DNA from 2 places in the Streptomyces sp. RLB3-17 genome. Region 2 is predicted to be linked to the other one. Evidence: predicted binding sites of a transcription regulator. Region 2 holds the regulator's gene; the other holds the start of a gene.
What was found. Region 2 encodes HspR, which represses chaperone genes until heat shock. Its sites were predicted from a motif close to TTGAGNNNNNNNNNCTCAA; they were not measured.
Positions count from the first base shown of each region.

Region 1: a site for HspR is predicted at 9,007-9,025, ahead of lon (endopeptidase La). Genes of this name have one in related genera too.

Region 1 is NZ_CP041610.2:7,399,783-7,411,259, reverse strand. Features, by position in the region: gene FNV62_RS33635 (roadblock/LC7 domain-containing protein) at 1-221, opposite strand, end outside; gene FNV62_RS33630 (nitrate- and nitrite sensing domain-containing protein) at 218-3,058, opposite strand; gene FNV62_RS33625 (protein phosphatase 2C domain-containing protein) at 3,472-4,260, shown strand; gene FNV62_RS33620 (MarR family winged helix-turn-helix transcriptional regulator) at 4,279-4,710, opposite strand; gene FNV62_RS33615 (MarR family winged helix-turn-helix transcriptional regulator) at 4,723-5,241, opposite strand; gene FNV62_RS33610 (lysozyme) at 5,531-6,358, shown strand; gene lon (endopeptidase La) at 6,567-8,984, opposite strand; gene FNV62_RS33600 (rhomboid-like protein) at 9,609-10,544, opposite strand; gene FNV62_RS58065 (hypothetical protein) at 10,689-10,874, opposite strand; gene FNV62_RS55940 (hypothetical protein) at 10,920-11,141, shown strand; gene FNV62_RS33590 (glycoside hydrolase family 3 C-terminal domain-containing protein) at 11,282-11,477, shown strand, end outside.
Region 2 is NZ_CP041610.2:6,111,639-6,123,115, reverse strand. Features, by position in the region: gene FNV62_RS27780 (sugar ABC transporter substrate-binding protein) at 1-534, opposite strand, end outside; gene FNV62_RS27775 (heat shock protein transcriptional repressor HspR) at 1,102-1,548, opposite strand; gene dnaJ (molecular chaperone DnaJ) at 1,553-2,737, opposite strand; gene grpE (nucleotide exchange factor GrpE) at 2,771-3,439, opposite strand; gene dnaK (molecular chaperone DnaK) at 3,436-5,286, opposite strand; gene FNV62_RS27755 (MraY family glycosyltransferase) at 5,382-6,449, opposite strand; gene FNV62_RS27750 ((Fe-S)-binding protein) at 6,730-8,997, shown strand; gene FNV62_RS27745 (subtype B tannase) at 9,173-10,804, opposite strand; gene FNV62_RS27740 (FG-GAP repeat domain-containing protein) at 11,152-11,477, shown strand, end outside.

The DNA of each region.
Region 1 (11,477 bases), 1.3 Mb from region 2:
GTGGCGAGGTCCGCGGAGGATCCCTTGGGGCCGGTGGGGCGCGCCTCCGCCCCGGTGCGGGCCTCCGCGTTCCTCCCGGGGTCGGAGGACAGCAGCAGCAGACCGTCGGAGGAGACGACCGCGACCGACTGGAGGCCCGGCACCTCCTCGACGAGGTTCGTCAACAGCCAGTGCAGATTGCGAGCTTCACTGCTCAGGCCGAAGGTACTGGGCGCGGTCAACTGCTTGCCTCCTCGACTGTGCCCCCCGATGCGTCTACTGCGTCCTGCCGGCGCACCGCGTCCTGCGCTTGGTCCTGCGCGGTGTTCCGTCCGGTGTGGTGCGGGGTGGGCGTCTGGGCCGTCTGTTCGGCGATCTCGGCCTCCACGTCGCGGCGGCCCTCCGTCGCGCCCCGGTGGAAGCCGCCGAGCCTGCGCCGCAGCGCCTCGGCGTCCACACCACCGGCGCGCGGCCGGGGAACCGGTGCGGGCGCCGAGATCTTCGGCGTCCGCTTGGGCAGTCCCTTGTCGGTGACCCGCTCCGTCTCCTCGTCCGACACCCGTTCGTGGGAGTCGGGGCCGATGGCGTAGGGGTCGGCCGTGGGGGCGGACACCGCGGGCTCGTGCGCCGGAGCCACCGGCTCGTCCGGCGGGACCAGCGGTGCCAGCAGTTCCATGGTGGTCTCGGAGGGCGTCGGCTCGGGGGCGTATGCCGCCTGCTGCGCGGCGGCGTCCGACCGTACGGCCTCCTCCGCGGCGGCGTCCGCGCGTACGGCCTCCTCCGCGGCGGCGATCAGCGGGTCCTCGTCACCGGCGGGGGCGGTCGGCACGGCCGGGCTCGCCTGGCCCCGTGCCGTGAGGGCCGAACGGCCACGCATCACGTTCGAGTTGGCCTCCGCGTCGGCGCCCGGGAGGACGACCGAGGGGGCGGCTCCGGCGACCGGGGAGGCCGAGGGGACCGTGACCGCGGGGGCGGTCGCGAGCAGCGTCCTGGGGAGGACGACCACGGCCGCGGTGCCGCCCTGCTTCTGTTCCCGCAGCTGTACGCGGACACCGTGCCGATGGGCGAGCCGGGCCACCACGTACAGGCCGAGCCCGAGTCCCTCGCCGCTCTCCTGGTCGTAGGCGTCCTCCGGGTCGAACGCGGAGAGGCGGGCGTTGAGCTGGGCCATCCGGTCGGCGGCCATGCCGATGCCCTCGTCCTGCACGGAGAGCATCACCTCGCCGTTCTCCAGCAGCCAGCCGGAGACCTCGACGGGCAGGTCGGGTGGAGAGAACGAGGAGGCGTTCTCCAGGAGTTCGGCCACCAGGTGCGAGAGGTCGTCCGCGGCGAACCCGGCGAGGTGCGCGTGCGGCGGCAACACGGCGATACGGACGCGCTCGTACCGCTCGATCTCGCTGACCGCGGCCCGTACGACGTCGACCAGCGGGACGGGGCCCGCGTGGTGCTGGACGTGCTCGTGGCCGGCGAGGACGAGCAGGTTCTCGCTGTGGCGCCGCATGACGGTCGCGAAGTGGTCCAGCTTGAAGAGCGTGCCGAGGCGGTCCGGGTCCTGCTCGCGCTCCTCCAGGCCCTCGATGACCCCGAGCTGCCGCTCGACCAGGCCGAGGGTGCGCAGCGCGAGGTTGACGAAGGTGCCGTGGATGGTGCCGCGCACCTGCTCCAGGTGGGCCGCCGCGTCGGCGAGTTCCGCGCGCAGCCTGTCGCGCTCATCGGCCATCAGCTGGCGCTGCCCGATGAGGTGCCTGCGGTCCGCCTCGAGGGTGGTCAGCCGTTCGTGGAGCGCGGCGGCGTGCGCGTGCAGCGCGTTGACGGAGCGGACCACCTGGGCGAACTCGTCGTTGCGGCCGGTGAACTTGACCGGCTCCTGCGCTCCCGGGTCCGCGGCGAGGCGGGCCGAGCCCAGGCGCAGCACGGCCAGCGGGCGGGTGAGCGTGCGGGCCATGGCCATCGAGACGCCGACCGCGACCAGCAGCAGGGTGCCGATGAGGGCGATCCGGATCTCCAGCGCGGTGACGTCGTCGTCCCGCAGCCGCTCCAGGTCCTTGGTGCGGTGGTCGTTGAGCGAGGACTCGGCGCCGCGCATCAGCTCGACGCGGGCGGAGAGCGCCGCGTCCACCTTGTTCGTGCTGGAGTCGAGCTCGGAGTCGGAGAGCGTCGGCTGGTCGGTGAGGTCGGTGAGGTACTTGTCCGCGGTCGTGACGTCGGGTCCGGTGACCGTGGAGTCGTACGAGTCCTTGGCGTCCTTGGGGGCCGTCTCGCGGAAGTCCGCGAGGGCCGCGTCCGAGCGGAGCCGGGCCTGCTGGGCGGCGGCGCTGAGCGCGTCGCGCTGCTTTGCGCCGGCGGGGGACGAACTGCTGATGGTGGACGCCAGGCCGGTGACGGGGTTGATGACCGTCTGGGTGGTGCGCGGGATGTTGAGGGCCGCGAGGAGCAGTCCGCGGGCGGCGGCGGACTGCTGGACCGCGGAGTCCAGCTCGGCGAGGGCGTGCGCGCCGGAGCCCGCGCGGGGCGGCAGCTGCTCGGCCAGGTCCTCGGCGAGGGCGTGGAGTTCGGTGATGACGTCGGAGTACGCCTCGTGCGCTTCGAGAGCGGTGCTCTTGCCGGTGAGCGCCGCTCTGCGGGCGGTGCCGATGCCGTCCAGGTCCTTCAGGAGGACGGCGGGCGCGTCCGCGTCCGCCCGCACCTCGTCGACCTGCCGGTCGACCCGGGCGCTGCGCTGCTCGGAGGGCGCCTTGGACTTCGGCCGGCCCGCGGCGATGTACGAGGTGACCTCGTCGCGCTCGTCGGCCAGCGAGTGGGCGAGCGTCAGCGCCTGCTGGGTCCGCCCGGCGAGCGTCACCAGGTTCTGGGAGTCGTTCAGCTGCTCGGAGGCCGCGAGGACCGTGGGGGCTCCGGCGCCGACGATGGCGGCCGCGACGACCGCCACGGCGACGATCAGCCGATTGCGCACGTGAGCGGAGCGGCCCTTGCCCGCAGGGGTCTGCCCCGCGGCACCCGGCGTGCGCTCCGCGCCCCCTTCGGAGGCCGACTGCCCGGCTCCGGAGGCCGCCTGCTTGCCTGTGCGCCGAGACCGCATCTTCTGCACCGGTGCTCGCATTCCTGACTCGTGTACCCGAGGTCCCGGGTGACGTTCCGTCAACTGGGCGTCCGCCCTCCCCAAGCTCTCGACTTCGCTCGAGCAGGGGGTGTCCCATCGGCTCCCGACCCTCCCAGTGCCGGTGGGCAGTGGTCCCGCATCATCCGGCCCGCCACCCGAAGGAGTGAACCTCGGACGGGAGTTGGCGGGCAAGTTCCTGTGGCGCGTGCGACCCCCCTGCGCGGCGGGCCGGTTGGACGTCTGCGGCGCGCTTTGGCAGTATTCGCCGCCACGCCTTGCCGGAGTCGATCATTCCATGCCAAACCCGGCGGCTGAGCTGCTGGTCCGCACCGGTCCTGCGACCGTTGCCAGCCTTTCGTGGGCCTTGTGAAGGGCTCGTGCAGACTGGCTGAATGCGCACCGAACTCGTCTCAGAGCCGGGCGACCCGGCCCGCCCCAATGAGGACTTCGCATCGGTCGGCCTTCCGGCGTCAGGACAAGGAGGATCACTGGTCGTCCTCGACGGCGTGACTCCCCCGCCGGGCGACGACGGCTGTCTGCATTCCGTCCACTGGTTCTCCGCACACCTCGGCGGAGCCCTGACCGAACTGTCCGTTTCCCGCCGGGATCTGACCTTGGCGGAGATCCTTTCCCGGTCCATCCGGCGCACTTCCGAGGCCCACTCCGACACCTGTGACCTTTCTCACCCGCGCACGCCCCAGGCAACCGTGGTCCTCGCCCGCTGGTCAGCCGACCTCGTCGAGTACCTGGTCCTCTCGGACTCCGCCCTTTTGCTGGAGTCCCCCGCGGGCGAGGTGACACCGGTCCTGGACGACCGCCTCACCCGTGTCCCCCGCGCCTCTCTCGCCTCCGACGCGATCGCCGACGCGACCGTCCGCAACAAGGAGGGGGGCTTCTTCACGGCCGCCGCCGATCCCTCGGTCGCGGCCCGGGCGGTGACGGGGACCGTGCCCCGGGCCGAGGTCCGTGCCCTGGCCGCCCTGACGGACGGGGCGACCCGTTGGGTGGAGAAGTTCGGGGAGGGCGACTGGGGCGGCCTGTTCACCGTCGTCCGCAAGGAGGGCGCCCAGGCCCTCGTGGACCGCGTACGGACCCTGGAGCGCGCCGACGCCGAGGCGCGGGCACGGTTGAGGCGGAGCAAGACGCACGACGACGCGACGGTGGTCTTCGTGGAGTGGTGAGCGGGGCGGATCGGAGTGTTACTTCTCCATGCCCCGGTTCAGCTGGTGGAGCAAGCGGGCCAGTTCGGCGACCTCGCGCGGGTCCCAGCCCGCGAGTTCACGGACGTACCGTGCCCGGCGCGCCTCCCGCACCGTACGGAACCGGTGCCGGCCCTCGTCCGTGAGACGGACGAGCCAGGCACGCCCGTCGACGGGATCGGGCTCACGGGCGACCAGACCGAGCTCCTCCAGGGCATGGAGCTGACGGGACATCGTGGCCTTGCCGACGCCGATGTACGCGGCCAGTTCGGTGGCGCGCTGGCGGCCGCACTCGTCGAGGCGGAAGAGGAGCCCGTACGCGGAGGCCTCCAGGTCGGGGTGGACCTCGCGGGCCATCTCGCCGGAACTGGCCCGGGCGCGCCGCAACAGCAGGGTCAGCTCCCGCTCCAGCGCGGGGAATTCCTGGTCCACGCCCGCCTCCTCCTACTTCTCCATGCCGCGGTTCAGCTGGTGCAGCAGCCGCGCCAGTTCCGCGACCTCGCGAGGATCCCAGTGGGCGAGCTCGCTCACGTACCGGGCGCGCCGCGCTTCGCGCACCTGGCCGACCCGGCCGCGGCCCTCCTCGGTGAGGTGGACGAGCCAGGCACGGCCGTCGGCGGGGTCGGGCTCACGGGCGACGAGGCCGAGCTCCTCCAGGGCGCGCAGCTGGCGGGACATGGTGGCCTTGCCGACGCCGATGTAGGCGGCCAGTTCGGTGGCGCGCTGGCGGCCCCACTCGTCGAGGCGTACGAGGAGTCCGTACGCGGCGGACTCCAGGTCCGGATGGACCTCACGGGCCATCTCGCCCTGGTTGGCGCGGGCACGGCGCAGGAACACGGTCAACTCGCGCTCCAGGGAGAGGAACTCCGGGTCCGGGCCGCCGTGCGCGGCGGGCTGGTCCACACCCCTGCCCGGCCCGTCGAGGCCGGCCGGACGCCGACCTCCGTTCCTGTCCTCGCGCACGTCTGCCCCTCACCCGGTTTCCCGACTCTGAAAGTTTCCGCCAAAGGTGGCCATAGCCACAGCTCCGTAAGTATTTCTCAGGCGTAGACCAACGGCAGCCCACGGCCCCTCTTCCCAGCGCGTTCCCCCCGTGCGTAGCTTCGTGAACAGGCACCCAATGGCATGCCCATGCCGCCAGGTCGACGAGGACCTGACCCCCACTCACGGCACACATGCCCGCACCACTCACGGCACGGATGTCCGCACCATTCCCCCCACCTGGCTCCATCGAGCCCTTCGGAGGCACGTCATGCCCGTGCACAGATCCGGCACGCCGCACCGCCCGCGCCTGCTCGCGCTGGGAACCCTGCTCGCCGCCTTCTCCCTCCTCTCCGCCCTCTCCGCCCCGCCCTCCTCGGCCGCCGACACACCCGCCCGGGGCTCCGCCCGCCTGGGCATGGGCGTCCTCGCGCACGACGGCCAGGCCGGCACGCCCACCACCGGTGACGCCACCCAGCCGGAAGGCGTGGACGTCAGCGGCTACCAGGGCAACGTCGCCTGGTCGACCCTGTGGAGCAGTGGGGTCAAGTGGGCCTACACCAAGGCCACCGAGGGGACGTACTACACGAACCCCTACTTCGCCCAGCAGTACAACGGCTCGTACAACGTCGGCATGATCCGCGGCGCGTACCACTTCGCGACCCCCGACACGACGAGCGGCGCCACCCAGGCCAACTACTTCGTGGATCACGGCGGCGGCTGGTCCGGCGATGGCAGGACGCTGCCGGGCACGCTCGACATCGAGTGGAACCCGTACGGGGCCGCCTGCTACGGCAAGACCCAGAGCGCGATGGTCAGCTGGATCAGCAGCTTCCTCGCCCAGTACAAGGCGCGCACCGGCCGGGACGCCGTGATCTACACGGCGACCAGCTGGTGGAGCGACTGCACCGGCAACTACGGGGGCTTCGCCTCCGCCAACCCCCTGTGGATCGCGCGTTACGCCGCCGACCCCGGCACGCTGCCGGCCGGCTGGGCGTACTACACGATGTGGCAGTACACCTCGTCCGGACCGACGGTTGGTGACCACGACAAGTTCAACGGCGGGCTGGACCGGGTGCGGGCGCTGGCCAACGGCTGACCGATGGCCGATGACCGATGACAGATGGCGGCTGACACCTGACACCTGACACCTGACGGCTGACGGCTGACGGCTGACGGCTGACAGATTTCAGATTTCAGATTTCAGTCGACCGATGTCGGCCGACAGCCGACACAAACGGCTGACGGCACGGCGAAGGCCCGGGCCTCCCTCACGGGACCCGGGCCTTCCCTTCCGGCAGCGTCCGTCACGCCGCTACCGGAACCTCCGACGTCGCGCCGTTCATCGCCGGCGACAGCGCCAGTTCCAGGACCTGGCGGACGTCCGTGACGGCGTGGACGTCCAGCTTCTCCAGCACCTCGGCCGGGACATCGTCCAGGTCGGCCTCGTTGCGCTTCGGGATGATGACCGTGGTGACACCCGCCCGGTGCGCGGCGAGCAGCTTCTGCTTCACCCCGCCGATGGGCAGGACACGGCCGGTCAGTGAGACCTCACCCGTCATCGCCACGTCCGTGCGGACCAGTCGGCCGGACAGGAGCGAGGCCAGCGCCGTCGTCATGGTGACGCCCGCGCTCGGACCGTCCTTGGGGACCGCGCCCGCCGGGAAGTGGATGTGCACGCCCCGGTCCTTCAGGTCGCCGACCGGCAGTTCCAGCTCGGCGCCGTGCGAGCGGAGGAAGGAGAGCGCGATCTGCGCCGACTCCTTCATCACGTCACCCAGCTGACCGGTCAGGGTCAGACCGGCCGCGCCGGTCTCCGGGTCGGCCAGCGACGCCTCCACGAAGAGGACGTCACCGCCCGCGCCCGTCACGGCCAGACCGGTGGCGACACCGGGCACCGCGGTACGGCGCTCGGCCGGGTCCTGGGCGGACTCGGGCACGTGGTGCGGCCGTCCGATGAGCCCGCGCAGATCGGCGTCGGTCACCGTGAAGGGCAGCTGCCGCTCGCCGAGTTCGTGCTGCGCCGCGACCTTGCGGAGCAGGCGTGCGACGGCCCGCTCCAGGTTGCGTACGCCCGCTTCCCGGGTGTACTCCCCGGCGAGCTTGCGCAGCGCGCTCTCGTCGAGCGCGACCTCCTCCTTCTCCAGACCGGCCCGCTCCAGCTGACGCGGCAGCAGGTGGTCACGGGCGATGACGACCTTCTCGTCCTCGGTGTACCCGTCGAGCCGGACCAGTTCCATACGGTCGAGCAGCGCCTCCGGGATGGCTTCGAGCACGTTGGCCGTCGCCAGGAACACCACGTCGCTGAGGTCGAGCTCGACCTCCAGGTAGTGGTCCCGGAAGGTGTGGTTCTGGGCGGGGTCTAGGACTTCGAGCAGCGCCGCGGCGGGGTCGCCGCGGAAGTCGGAGCCGACCTTGTCGATCTCGTCCAGCAGGACCACCGGGTTCATGGACCCGGCCTCCTTGATGGCGCGGACGATACGGCCGGGCAGCGCGCCGACGTACGTACGCCGGTGGCCGCGGATCTCGGCCTCGTCCCGTACGCCGCCGAGCGCGACCCGGACGAACTTGCGGCCCATGGCGTGCGCGACGGACTCGCCGAGCGAGGTCTTGCCGACACCGGGCGGACCGACGAGCGCGAGCACGGCACCGCCGCGCCGCCCGCCGACGACGCCGAGACCACGCTCGGAACGCCGCTTGCGCACGGCCAGGTACTCGGTGATGCGCTCCTTCACGTCCTCCAGACCGGCGTGCTCGGCGTCCAGGATGCTCTTGGCGCCCTGGATGTCGTACTCGTCCTCGGTCCGCTCATTCCACGGCAGTTCCAGGACGGTGTCGAGCCAGGTCCGGATCCAGCCGCCCTCGGGCGACTGGTCGCTGGACCGCTCCAGCTTGTCGACTTCCTTGAGCGCGGCCTCGCGGACGTTCTCGGGGAGGTCGGCGGCCTCGACGCGGGTCCGGTAGTCGTCGGACTCCTCGCCCTCCTTGGCGTCGCCGTTCAGCTCGCGCAGCTCCTTGCGGACGGCTTCGAGCTGGCGCCGCAGCAGGAACTCGCGCTGCTGCTTGTCGACGCCTTCCTGGACGTCCTTCGCGATGGACTCGGCGACATCCTGCTCGGCGAGGTGCTCACGCAGCTGCTCGGTGGCGAGCTTCAGCCGGGCGACCGGGTCGGCGGTCTCCAGCAGCGTGACCTTCTGCTCGGTGCTCAGGAACGGGGAGTAACCGGAATTGTCGGCAAGGGTGGACACGTCGTCGATGGCCTGCACGCGGTCCACGACCTGCCAGGCGCCGCGCTTGCGCAGCCAGCTGGTGGCGAGGGCCTTGTACTCCTTGACCAGCTCGGCGACGTGGCCGGGCAGCGGGTCGGGCACGGTCTCGTCGACCCGGGTGCCCTCGACCCACAGGGCGGCACCAGGACCGGTCGTCCCGGCGCCGATCTTCACGCGCCCACGGCCGCGGATCAGCGCGCCCGGGTCGCCGTCGGCCAGTCGGCCGACCTGCTCGACGGTGCCGAGCACGCCCGTGCTCGGGTACGCCCCGTCGATGCGTGGCACCAGCAGCACCTTCGGCTTGCCGGGCTCCGACCGCGCGGCGGCCTGGGCGGCCTCCACCGCGGCGCGCACATCGGCGTCGTTCAGGTCCAGCGGAACCACCATCCCGGGCAGCACGACCTCGTCATCGAGCGGCAACACGGGCAGGGTGAGCGGTGTGGACGTCGAAGCCATTATCTCTCCCTAGGCAGTCAAGTTGAGCTATGCCGACTCAATGCACGTGAGCCCCGGATTGTTCCCCAGGGTCTGTTCGCTGTGAGCGATCGCTCTCTCGACTCCGCGCCACGGAGACATTCGCGCAGGTCAGCGTGGTATCCGCCCCGCTTCCCTCTTGGTCGGCGCCGCTCCGCCGCAGATCCGCGGCGAACGCCTGTGGTGCGGTCAACGCCGTCGGCCCGCCGTCCCTTCCCGTGAGGGCAGGAACGACCGACGACCGCCTCACGGCGCACGGCGCACGTCGAGGACAAGCAGCCGATCCACAGCTGGGCGACGTACATCGGCAAGACCGAGCAGGACACGGAGTACTTCGGCCTCCGCCTGGACCGGCAGCGCCGGCTGCCCGGCGGGGTGAACGGCGGCGAGGTCCCCTTCCGCGAGTACTACGACCTGTGCGCCGACCCGTACCGGCTCACGACCTGCGCGCCGACCCGTACCAGCTCACCAGCAGGCTCCACGGGGCGAGTGCGGAACAGGAGCGCCGACCCGGCGTACCGGAGCCGGCCCGACGGCTGACGGCGGCCCGGGCCACCTGACCCGACCGGACCGGGCCCGCCCCGAACACCCCGACCACCCGCGGTGCTAGGCGGCGACGGTGCCGGGCGTCTGAGCGGTGTGTACGGCGGCGGGGGTGGCGGGGCCGGAGGCCGCCTCCGTACGGGCGCGGCGCCAGCCCCGAACCAGCGGCCAGGTCGACACCCCGATCGCCAGGGACATCACATGCCCCCAGTCCGTCATCGGGTCGGCGAATTCGAGCAGGTCCCCGACGACCATCGAGCCGAACACGACCAGCATCGGCCAGCGCAGCCAGGGCCTCAGCAGCCCGGCGAGCGCGCCGACGCTCGTGGCGACGCCGAAGCTGATGCCGTAGTCGAGGCGGTGCAGGGAACTGTCGGGGAGGTCTCCCACCAGCACGGAAAGGCCGACGGGCACCTCGGTGGCCAGGGTGGCCACGACGTGCCCGAGCAGAAAGACTCCGGCGGCCCGCAGGCCGCCTATCCGCCGCTCCAGCGCGGTCAGCACCAGCACGAACCCGATGGCGTACGGCGAGGTGATCCCGCCCGCCATCCACAGCGCGCTGGCCAGCAGCACCAGCACCGGTTCGCGTACGAGGTGCGCGACATCGGTGCTGGACCCCTGCTGCAAGGCGTGGACGAGGGAGGGGTCCGCGTAGTCGGTGACCATCGCGGTGACGGTGAGCACGACCGCGTAACCGAAGGTGAACGGCGTTCCGGTGGGGGTGGGCAGCAGCCGCCAGGGACGGAGTGACCGGAGCCGGGCGAGGGCGCGGGAGACGGGTGGAGCGGATGGGGCGGATGGGGCGGGAGGGGCGAGTACAGGGCGTGTCGTCGCCGGGCGGGGGCCGGGCAACACGGCCGTGGCGCCGCGTTGTCGCGGCACCCCGTCCAGGAGAAGCCTGCCCGTCTGTGGGTCCTTGAGCGCGGCATCGGCCGAGGAGGCCGTCGGGGCCGTGGTCGTCGCCACTGCCGTCGCCGTCGCGGTCGTGCTCCGGTCCAAGGTGAGGGGCTCCTTCCGTCCCGCCCCACCTTTGGGGGCTCGCGGCGCCGCTGTCTATGACCGACGCCACGTGGGAGGCGATTCATAGCAACCTGATAAGCGTGTACGGCGTCCGGGGTCGCCGTCTCCGCACACGCGTCCGAGTCAGTCCGTGCGCGCGTCCGAGTCGGTCCCTGCGTGCGAACAAGTCAGTCCCGTATGTGCGTCCGAGGGCAGCCCCGCGCCCGAGACGGTGATCGAGCGCAGCAGCCGGTCGAGGTAGGCCCGCATCCGGGCGGCCGTGTCGACGTCCGTGGGGTCGAGGGCCCACTGCAGCTGGATGCCGTCCATGACGGCGGCGAACTCCTCGGCGAGGGTCTCTGCCTCTCCGTCGACATGGCGCTCGCCACCGCGGTACTGCCCGACCCCGACGAGTCGGCCAAGGACATGGGTGTCCTCAACATCGGCAACGCCCTGCCCCAGTCCCTCGTCCCGATCGCCGCCCCCGCGCTCCTGGCGACCGGCGGGGGCGGCAACTACGGGGCGCTGTTCCTCTTCGGCGCGATCGCCGCCGTGCTGGGCGCACTCGCCGTCCAGTTCATCCGCTCCGTCAGGTAAGCCCTCCCCTTCAAACAGCCCCCTTCTTTAAGAAGTAAGAAGCCCGTCAAGAAGCCGCCTCGAGCAAGGCAAGAAGGAAGCAAGGAAACCGCTTCGACGGCATCGTCTGCACCGACTGGGGCCTGCTCACCGACGCGCCCGTGCTCGGCGAGCAGTGCCCCGAGGTGATCGTGGAACTGGTCCGCTCGGGCCGTGTCACGGAGGAACGCATCGATGAATCCGTACGTCGACTCCTGCGCGAGAAATTCACACTCGGCCTGTTCGAGAACCCGTACGTGGACCCCGACCGGGCGGAGGAGACCGTCGGGGCGGGCGAGTTCACCGCGCTCGGCGAGG
Region 2 (11,477 bases):
GATCTTCTTCGAGGAGGCGTCGGTGCCCAGCGCCTCCAGGAGCGCCTTGCCCTGCACCTGGCCGACGAGCTCGTTGTCGAAGGAGATGTACGCGTCGATCGGGCCCTGCGCCAGACGGTCGTAGGCGATGACGGGGATGCCCGCGTCCTTGGCCTTCTGCACGTCGCTCGCGATGGCCTTGGAGTCCACCGCGTCGACGAGGATCACGTCGACCTTGTCGGCCACCATCTGCTGGAACTGCTGGCTCTGCTTGGTGGCGTCCTGAGCCGCGTTGGCGTAGTCGACCTTGCCCTTGTTGTTGGTGAGCTTGGCGACCTGCTGCTCGATGATCGGGTAGTCGAACTTCTCGTAACGGGTGTTGGCCTTCTCCGGGAGGAGCAGGCCAACCGTGATGTCGTCACCCTTGGTCGGGCTCGCCTTGGTGCTGCTGCCGCCGATCCCGTCCACGACACCGCAGGCGGCAAGGGAGACGGTCATCGCGGAGCAGGCCAGGGCTATGGCGGTACGACGAAGCCGGGTGTTACGAGTGTTCACATCAGGTGCCTTCCGGGCGAGGTAGCTGCTTTGCGACCCAGGTGGCTGAAAGCCAACGCGGCGATCACCTCAGCGTCAAGGAGTAACCACTTAACGAGATGGCAACAGCATTCTGTGTTCCCCAAGTGAACACGATGGGAAGGGGGTGCGCCGCCACTTCCACAGAACCCCTCTGATTGACTTGCGTCACTCGCTCCCTGGCGGCATACAACCCTCCCCCAGTCCGCGAGTCTCGAAGGTGGCCGCACACGTCGCAGCACGAAACAGGGGAAGCATGAGACCAGTTGGGCGGAGCGGACCGGCGCTCGCCGCGACGCCGACGATCGCCACCACCGGGGGCCTGCTCGCCGTCTCGGGGGCGCCGGCCTCCGCCGCGAGCAGCTGCGCATCACCGGTGTACAAGCGGCAGTTCTACGTGAACACCACCTTCTCTGACACACCGAAGAAAACGGACTCGACCTCACCCCACCGGCGACTGGACGGTCACCGAACCGGCGCGGTGAGCCGAGGAACGCCGAAGGGGGTGGAGAGGTCGACGACCTCTCCACCCCCTTCGGTACGTGGGAGCTAGTCCGACTGCCTTTTCGGCCGCCAGACCACCAGCGCGCTCGTCTGTTGGACCTCCTGGTACGGGACCAGGTCGCGGCGGTACGAGGCGTGCACCGCGGCCTCGCGCTGCTGCATCGCGGCAGCGGCGCCGTCCAGGGCCGATTCCAGTTCCGCGACGCGGGACTGGAGGGCGGCCACCTGGTTCTCCAGCTCGATGATGCGCTTGATGCCGGCCAGGTTGATGCCCTCGTCCTGGGACAGCGCCTGCACCGTGCGGAGCAGTTCGATGTCGCGGGCCGAGTAGCGCCGGCCCCGGCCGGCGGTGCGGTCCGGGGAGACCAGGCCGAGGCGGTCGTACTGACGCAGGGTCTGCGGGTGCAGGCCGGAGAGCTGGGCCGCCACCGAGATGACGTAGACCGGGGTCTCCTCGGTCAGTTCATAGGGGTTTCGACGACGGCCGTCCATCTGCTCATGCTCCCTTCGCGGCCTGGAACAGCTCCGCCCGTGGGTCCTCGCCCGCGGTTGCCTCGCGATACGCCTCCAGGGCGTCGCGAGCCTTGCCCGACACGTCCGTGGGGACCGCGACCTCGACGGTGACCAGGAGGTCGCCGCGCGTACCGTCCTTGCGGACGGCACCCTTGCCGCGGGCCCGCATCGTACGGCCGTTGGGCGTGCCCGGGGGCAGTTTCAGGGTGACCGGGGGGCCGCCCAGGGTCGGTACGCGCACCTCGCCGCCGAGTGCCGCCTCCGCGAAGGTGACGGGCACGGTGACGGTGAGGTTGTCGCCCTTGCGGCCGAAGACCGGGTGGGCGTCCACGTGGACCGTGACGTACAGGTCGCCTGCCGGGCCGCCCCGTTCGCCGGGTGCGCCCTTGCCGCGGAGGCGGATGCGCTGGCTGTCGCTCACTCCCGCCGGGATGCGGACCTGCATCGTGCGCGAGGACTTGGCACGGCCGCTGCCGTGGCAGATCTCGCAGGGGTTCTCCGCGATGAGACCGCGGCCCTTGCAGTCCGGGCAGGGGTCCGTGAGCGAGAAGCCGCCGCCGGAGCCGCGCGCGACCTGGCCGGTGCCGACGCACGTCGGGCACACGCGCGGTGTGCCGTTCGCGTCGCCGGTGCCCGAACAGGCCTTGCAGGGCGCCTGGGACGTCATCCGCAGCGGGACCGTCGCGCCGTCCACCGCCTCGGTGAAGCTGAGCGTCACCTCGGTGTCGATGTCCTGGCCGCGCCGGGGCTGGGTCCGCGTACCCGTGCCCGCGCCGCCGCGGTTGAACAGGCCCCCGAAGACGTCACCGATGCCGCCGCCGAAGCCACCGGCACCGCCTGCTCCGCCCTGGGCGCCGCCTCCGAAGAGGTCGCCCAGGTCGAAGTTGAAGTTGCCGCCGCCCGCGCCGGGACCCGGACGGAAGCCGCCGTTGCCGAAGAGGGCGCGTGCCTCGTCATACTCCTTGCGCTTCTTGGGGTCTCCGAGCACGTCGTTCGCCTCGGAGATCTCCTTGAAGCGCTCCTCGGCCTTGGCGTTGCCCTTGTTGGCGTCCGGGTGGAACTCGCGGGCGAGCTTCCGGTACGCCTTCTTGATCTCAGCCTCGGTGGCGTCCTTGGGGACGCCGAGGACCTTGTAGAAGTCCTTCTCGATGAAGTCCTTGGTGCTCATCCTCGACGCCCCTCCTCTCTCATGCGTTCAACGTCAGCCCTCGTCCGGGCCACCGCTCTCCTTGTCGTCGGCCGCCTCGGCGGAATCCTGGGAGTCCGCCTTGCCGGTCTGCGCCCCCGGCTGGGGTTCGGCGACCGCCACCCGCGCGGGGCGGATGGTGCGCTCGCCGATGCGATACCCCGGCTGCAGAATCGCCACGCACGTCGTCTCCGTGACGTCCGGCGCGTACGAGTGCATCAGGGCCTCGTGGATCATCGGGTCGAAGGGCTCGCCCTCCTTGCCGAACTGCTGGAGGCCCATCTTCGCCGCGACGGTCTCCAGCGACTCGGCCACCGACTTGAAGCCGCCGACCAGTTCGCCGTGGTCCCGCGCGCGGGCGATGTTGTCGAGCACGGGCAGGAGCTCGGTCAGGAGGTTCGCGATGGCGATCTCCTTGACCGCGATCCGGTCGCGCTCGACCCGGCGGCGGTAGTTCTGGTACTCGGCCTGGAGCCGCTGGAGGTCCATCGTGCGCTCGCCGAGCGCCGTACGGACCTGGTCCAGCTGTGCGGTCAGACCGGCCATCTGTGCTGCTGATGCGTCCCCGGCCGGGGCCGCCGCCTCCTCCGTGGAGGGGGTGGCGGCCTGCGGCTCGGCGTCGTCAGGGGTGGCGCCGGAGGGGACGTCAGGCTTCTCGTCGAAGCCCGGGGTCTCCTCCGTCACGCGGCACCGTCCTTGCGCTCCTCGTCGACGATCTCGGCGTCGACGACGTCGTCATCGGCCTTGGCCTGCTCGGCACCGGGGGCACCATCGGCGCCACCGGCGGCCTGCGCGGCCTGGGCGTCGGCGTACATGGCCTGGCCGAGCTTCTGCGAGACCGCGGCGACCTTCTCCGTGGCCGTGCGGATCTCGGCGGTGTCCTCGCCCTTGAGCTTTTCCTTCAGCTCGGCGATGGACGCCTCGACCTCGGTCTTGACGTCACCCGGGACCTTGTCCTCGTTGTCCTTGAGGAACTTCTCGGTCTGGTAGACGAGCTGCTCGCCCTGGTTGCGGGTCTCGGCGGCCTCGCGGCGCTTGTGGTCCTCGTCCGCGTACTGCTCGGCCTCCTGGCGCATCCGGTCGACCTCGTCCTTCGGCAGCGAGGAGCCACCGGTGACGGTCATCTTCTGCTCCTTGCCCGTGCCCAGGTCCTTCGCGGTCACGTGCATGATGCCGTTGGCGTCGATGTCGAAGGCGACCTCGATCTGCGGGACACCGCGCGGGGCCGGCGGCAGACCGGTCAGCTCGAACATCCCGAGCTTCTTGTTGTACGCCGCGATCTCGCGCTCGCCCTGGTAGACCTGGATCTGGACGGACGGCTGGTTGTCCTCGGCGGTGGTGAAGATCTCGGACCGCTTGGTCGGGATCGTCGTGTTCCGCTCGATGAGCTTCGTCATGATGCCGCCCTTGGTCTCGATGCCGAGGGACAGCGGGGTGACGTCGAGGAGCAGGACGTCCTTGACCTCACCCTTGAGGACACCGGCCTGCAGGGCGGCGCCGATGGCGACGACCTCGTCCGGGTTGACACCCTTGTTGGCGTCCTGACCGCCGGTCAGCTCCTTGACGAGCTCGGCGACGGCGGGCATGCGGGTCGAGCCACCGACGAGAACGACGTGGTCGATCTCGGAGAGGTTGATGCCCGCGTCCTTGATGACGTTGTGGAACGGCGTCTTGCAGCGCTCCAGAAGGTCCGCGGTGAGCTGCTGGAACTGGGCGCGCGTGAGCTTCTCGTCCAGGTGCAGCGGGCCCTCGGCGGAGGCCGTGATGTAGGGCAGGTTGATCGAGGTCTCGGTGGACGAGGACAGCTCGATCTTCGCCTTCTCGGCGGCTTCGCGCAGACGCTGGAGCGCCATCTTGTCCTTGGCGAGGTCCACGCCGTGACCGGAGCGGAACTGCTGCACCAGGTAGTCGACGACACGCTGGTCCCAGTCGTCACCACCGAGGTGGTTGTCGCCGTTGGTGGCCTTCACCTCGACGACGCCGTCACCGATCTCCAGGAGGGACACGTCGAAGGTGCCGCCACCGAGGTCGAAGACGAGGATCGTCTGGTCGTCCTTGTCCAGGCCGTACGCGAGGGCGGCGGCCGTGGGCTCGTTCACGATGCGCAGGACGTTCAGGCCCGCGATCTCGCCGGCCTCCTTCGTCGCCTGGCGCTCGGAGTCGTTGAAGTAGGCCGGGACGGTGATGACCGCGTCCGTGACCTTCTCGCCCAGGTAGGCCTCGGCGTCGCGCTTCAGCTTCTGCAGGATGAAGGCGCTCATCTGCTGCGGGTTGAAGTTCTTCCCGTCGAGCTCGATCTTCCAGTCCGTGCCCATGTGACGCTTCACGGAGCGGATGGTCCGGTCCACGTTCGTGACCGCCTGGCGCTTGGCGACCTCGCCGACGAGCACCTCGCCGTTCTTGGCGAAGGCGACGACGGACGGCGTGGTCCTGGCGCCCTCTGCGTTGGTGATGACGGTGGGCTCGCCGCCTTCAAGAACGCTGACGACGGAGTTAGTCGTGCCCAGGTCGATGCCGACCGCACGTGCCATTTCAATTCCTCCAGCAATGACTTGAGTGGAACGGACTCAAGTGTGCACCACACTCATTGCTGGGTCAACAGACATGAGTCACGGGGGCTCAAGTCTTATCTCTTGCTTACACGCAGGTGTGCTTGTACACGTGCTCCGACCTGCGGCTTCACGGTCAACCGACTCCCGTACGCGGGGACATGCCGTCCCCCGTAAGTGGGGATCCGAAGCAGCGCGAGCACGGCGACACCGACGCCGCCCGCCACCCACAACGCCGCCGTCGCGCTCACCCATCCCATGTCGATCAGCATCCCGACGAGTGCACCCGCGAAGCCGGTGACCCCCACGACGACCGCGGCGCCCTGGGGCGTGACACCGAGGCGTCGCAGCCGGTGGACGAGATGATCGGGGGCGCCCCGCAGCAGCGGACGCCCGGCCCGCCGCCGCGACACCAGCACCAGTACGGCGTCGGCGGTCGCCACGGCCGTCAGCGCGAACCCGGCGCCCACGCTCGACCCGGCCGCCCGCCCGGCGTGGACCAGTACCGCCGCCGAGGTCAGCACGAACCCGACGAACAGCGCGCCGCAGCGCCCCGGCACGATCCGGGCCGGGGGCCAGTTGTGCATCAGGAACCCGGTCAGCGCGGCGGCCAGCACGCTCAGCAGCGCCGCGAGCCCGTCCATGACCTCGGCGGCCGCGCAGCCGCTCAGCGCGAAGGCGGTCACCACCGCGACCGTCCCCATCACTCCGTCGGCGTGATCGAGCGAGGTGAAGGCATGGGTGGCGAGGGCGATCCAGCCGACGGCCACCACCCCGACCACCGGGCCGAGTTCGTCGTACGGCACGGTCAGCGCGGCGGCGCCGGTCACGACGGCCGCCTGGAGCGGAACCCGCACAAGGGCCGGCGGGGGCCACAGGTCCGCGACGAGTCCGAGGACGCCGACCCCGATCCCGGCGGCCAGCAGCCGTCCGGCCGCCGACCCCAGCGGCGCCACGTCCGTCCAATCGCCGACCCCGGCGACGAACGCCGTGACCGCCACCACCGCGACCCCGCCGAGCAGCGGCACCGCGCGTGCCCTCCGGCGTTCGACCACGCCGAGGCGCAGGGCGAGGAGCCGCAGCAGGGCGGCGAGGAGGGCGGCGAGGAGCAGGGCGGAGGTGGCGGCGGCGATTCCGTACAGCACGCCGCCAATTTAGTGTTAAATGTCGTAAATATGCTGCATATAGCACGATCGGGTTTACGTGTCGGCCGGAGACCGGCAGCTGTCGGCCGGTGACGTGCGCAACTGCCGGTCGGTGACTTCGGCGACTCAGGTGGACCTCAGCGACGCAGATCACCGCACCGCTGGCTACAGTGCGGCGGAAGATATGGGTAGTCTCAGACGGACTGCATAAGTTACCGCTTAGTAATCGGCTGAAGGTCGGCCTTCAGCTCCCTCCCTCGCAGGCCCGAGGAGCCCCCGAATGCAACTCGCCGCGATCATTGTGTCGCTGGTACTCGCCGTGGTCGGCGTGGCGCTGTTCTCCCGCGCCATCGCGCAGATCTACCGGTTCGTACGGCTCGGCCAGGACGTCCCCGCGGGCACCCGCACGGACGACTGGACCGCGCGCACCGTCACGGTGGTCCGGGAGTTCCTCGGCCACACCCGGATGAACCGGTGGGGGGTGGTCGGCGTCGCGCACTGGTTCGTGGCGGTCGGCTTCTTCTCCCTCGTCGCCACGCTGGTGAACGCCTTCGGGCAGCTCTTCCAGGCCGACTGGGCGCTGCCCATCATCGGGCACTGGCTGCCGTACGAGATCTTCGTCGAGTTCATCGGCCTGATGACGACCCTCGGCATCCTCACGCTCATCGTGATCCGCCAGCTGTCCCGGCCCGACCGGCCGGGCCGCAAGTCCCGCTTCGCCGGGTCCAACGTCGGCCAGGCCTACTTCGTCGAGTCGGTCATCCTCATCATCGGCCTCGCGATCATGACCCTGCGCGGCCTGGAGGGCGCCCTCGCCGACGTGCACGGCTACGAGGCCGCGTACTTCGCCTCGTACCCGATCGTCGCCGCCTTCAAGGAGACGAGCGTCGGCACGCTCCAGAACCTGATCTACCTCACCGCGATGATCAAGATCGGGACGTCCTTCATCTGGATGATCACGGTCTCCCTCAAGACGGACATGGGCGTCGCCTGGCACCGCTTCCTCGCCTTCCCGAACATCTGGTTCAAGCGGAACGCGAAGGGCGAGACCGCCCTCGGCGCGCTGCTGCCGATGACGAGTGACGGCAAGGCCATCGACTTCACCGACCCGGGCGAGGACGACGTCTTCGGTGTCAGCCAGGTCGAGCAGTTCTCCTGGAAGGGCCTGCTGGACTTCTCCACGTGCACCGAGTGCGGCCGCTGCCAGTCGCAGTGCCCCGCCTGGAACACGGGCAAGCCGCTCTCCCCCAAGCTCCTCATCATGTCGCTGCGCGACCACGCGCACGCCAAGGCGCCCTACCTGCTCGCGGGCGGCGGCAAGACCATGGAGGGCGAGGAGAAGGCGTCGGCGGAGCAGCTGGCCGACGTGCCCGCCGCGGCGCTCGCCGAGGCCGAGCGCCCCCTGATCGGCACGTTCGAGGAGAACGGCGTCATCGACCCCGACGTGCTGTGGTCCTGCACCACGTGCGGCGCGTGCGTCGAGCAGTGCCCGGTCGACATCGAGCACATCGACCACATCGTCGACATGCGCCGCTACCAGGTGATGATCGAGAGCGCGTTCCCGTCCGAGGCGGGCACGATGCTCAAGAACCTGGAGAAGAAGGGCAACCCCTGGGGTCTGGCCAAGAAGCAGCGCCTCGAGTGGACGAAGGAAGTCGACTTCGAGATCCCGGTCGTCGGACGCGACATCGAGGACCTGTCCGAGGTCGAGTACCTGTACTGGGTCGGCTGCGCCGGCGCCCTGGAGGACCGCGCCAAGAAGACCACGAAGGCCTTCGCGGAGCTCCTGCACATGGCGGGCGTCAAGTTCGCCATCATGGGCGGCGACGAGAAGTGCACCGGTGACTCCGCGCGTCGTCTCGGCAACGAGCCCCTGTTCCAGGAACTCGGCATGGAGAACGTCGCCGCGCTGAACATGGCCTTCGGCGAGGATGACGAGGACGAGTCGACGAAGAAGCCGAAGTCGGCGAAGAAGATCGTCGCGACCTGCCCGCACTGCCTCAACACCATCGGCAACGAGTACCCGCAGCTCGGCGGCGACTACGAGGTCATCCACCACACCCAGCTGCTCCAGCACCTCATCGACGAGGGCAAGCTGCTGCCGGTCACCCCGGTGGACGGCCTCATCACCTACCACGACCCCTGCTACCTGGGCCGCCACAACAAGATCTACACGCCGCCGCGCGAGATCATGTCGGCCGTCCCGGGCCTGCGTCAGCAGGAGATGCACCGCCACAAGGAACGCGGCTTCTGCTGCGGTGCCGGTGGTGCGCGGATGTGGATGGAGGAGCGGATCGGCAAGCGCATCAACAACGAGCGCGTCGACGAGGCTCTTTCGCTGAACCCGGACATCGTGTCCACAGCCTGCCCGTTCTGCCTCGTGATGCTGACCGACTCGGTCAACGGCAAGAAGAACGACGGCCAGGCCAAGGAGTCCGTCCAGGTCGTGGACGTGGCCCAGCTCCTTCTCGACTCCGTCAAGACGCCGGTCGACCCGGCGGGGGCGGCGGAGGCGGAGAGTGAGCCGGAGCCCGAGCCGGTGAAGTAACCGACGTGATCATCCGGACGCCGGTGGGCCGAGCTTCTCGCCCACCGGCGTCCGGCGTTTCCCCGCCCCCGAGTGCTTGGGGGCGGGTAGGGGCGGCGGCGGGGGCGAGGATCCCTTCGGACGGCGCGACGCCGAGCCCGATGGCGTGCGGGCTCGGCGTCGTGGTGGGACGGTGCTACTTCGCGGAGCGCCGCCGCTTCGAGTCGCCCGTCACCTTCGCGATCCACGTGAGGAAGTCACCCGGGTCGACGTTCGAGCCGTGGCCCTCGTCCCAGTAGTAGAGGTGATCGACGTCGTCACCCAGGTCGTCCAGCGCCGCGGCGAGGTTGGCGGACACCGTCAGCGAGGTGTCGGAGTCCTTCGTACCGAGGCGGATCCACCAGTGCCTCGACCGGCCGGGGTTCTCCTCCCCGATGTGGTGCATCGGGTTCATCAGGTCGAGCTTCTCGGGGATGTCGCTCGCGACCCGCTTGGTGCTGAGGCCGGTGGTGTCGTTCTTCGCGCCGTACGCCGTGAAGTGCCGCGCCTCGGTGGTGCCGGCGCCGAACTCGTTGTTCTCGCCCGCGGACAGGTCGAACGCGTCGAAGGCCGGTGTCGTCTTCTTCCGCGCGCCGACGTGGGTGAGGAAGTCGGCCCAGGTGAAGGTCGCCCTGCCGCCGGACCACGTGATGAACGTGTTCGCGGCCAGGTACGTCGCACGGTCGGCCTCCGACAGCGCCGCCAGGTACTTCGTGGCGGACGGCTGGAGGTAGGTCTGCACCAGGTAGTCGTCGTAGTTGCGGGCCGTGAGCGGGCCGAAGCCGTTCAGACCCCGCAGCCTCAGGGATGCCTGGTACTCCGCGAACTGGGCCCGCAGCGCCTTCGACACCGTCTGGTCGACGACCTTGCCGGTGCTCGCCGTGACGTTGGTGCCCCAGTTGAACTCGTACGCGCCGTCGGCGTGCTCGAGGTCCGTGATGGGGCACCAGGCGCCGGTGGCGAAGATCGCGTCGGACGCGTCGGCGGCGCCCAGCTCCTTGAGGTACTTGTCGTAGATCGGGCTGTCGCCGGACGCGCCGAGCAGGGAGGACAGGGCGCCGCCCGCGCTCGTACCGGTGGAGACGATCCGGTCGGTGTTGCCCGGGATGACTCCCTTGTTGGCGCGGACGTAGCGGACCGCGGCCTTCAGGTCGACGATGGCGGCCGGGGCGGTGCCGTAGTACGTGCCGGCGGAGTCGGTGAGGGTCCGGCCGCGCGCGCCGGGCTCCACGACGACGTAACCCGCCGCCAGGCCCAGCTTCCCGAGGTTGACCATCCCGCCCTGGGCGTTCACCATCGCGTTGCCGCCGGACTGCACCTCGCCCGTGCCGGCGCTGCTGGAGGCCGAGGGGCCGGCGGACGCGCTGGGAGAGGCACCGCCGCCGGCGCCGCCCGTGGGCATGCCGCCGGTCATCTCGGCGCCGCCCACGCCGGTGGCGTCCGCCACGGACGACGGCATGTAGCCGCCCACCGCGTTGGCGAAGACGATCGGAGCGTTCGTCGCGTCCACGGCCTTGCCGTCGATCTTGACGGGGACACTGACGTTCAGGCTCTGGTACTTCGCGTCCACCGGACTCGCGACGTAGGTGATGGCCTTCCAGAAGTGGTACACCACCGTGTGATCGGTGCCGTCGGCGTCCGCGATGGTCGTCGTCAGCTCGGCGTAGGCGTCCTTGTCGAAGACCAGGGAATCCGACGCACCCGAGGACTTCGCGCCCGTGCTCGACGCGTTCGCGCTCAAGGCGAAACCACCGGCTGCGGCGGCTCCGGCGGTCGCGCCGATACCCATGACGACGGTCCTGCGCTTCACTGCCCTGTGCTTCACAGAATGCCTTCTCCCTGTTCACGGCGGCCATAAGGCGGCCAAAACGGCTGGTCAGGGGCTCGCGGGCCACTCTTCACGCCGGGTGCCGCCCCCGTTTGTCCGGTCCTTGCGAACGTAAATTGAGCCGCTCGATATTGTCAACAATTCTGTAAAATTCATCGCTGACACACAGCCCTTTCCGAGGTGGCGACACCGCCCCGACACCGCTCCGATGCGGCTCCGGTGCCACTCCGGTGTCGCTCCAATTCCGCTCCCGTCGAATCCGGCGCATCATGGCGAGGTTGTTGTCCATGGGGCGGATGAGGTGAACGGTGGGCGAGCGAAAAGCCGGTGTACGGGCCGCGGCGGTCAGCTGCGTACTGCTGCTCGGGGGATGCGCCGGCACCGGGAACACCGGTTCCGCGCGACATGAACCCGTGACCGTCGCCAAGGCTCCCGCCCAACTCCCCGTCCCCCGCGGCAAGGGCGGCAAGTCCGCCGACGACTTCAACGGCGACGGCCGTCGCGACCTGGTCCTCAACGACCTGGTCAAGGACCCCGACGACGCCCACGGCGACGACGCGGGCATCGGGATCGTCTACGGAACCGGAGCCGCACATGGACTCGCGCCCGGCGCACGGCAGTTGCTCAACCCGGC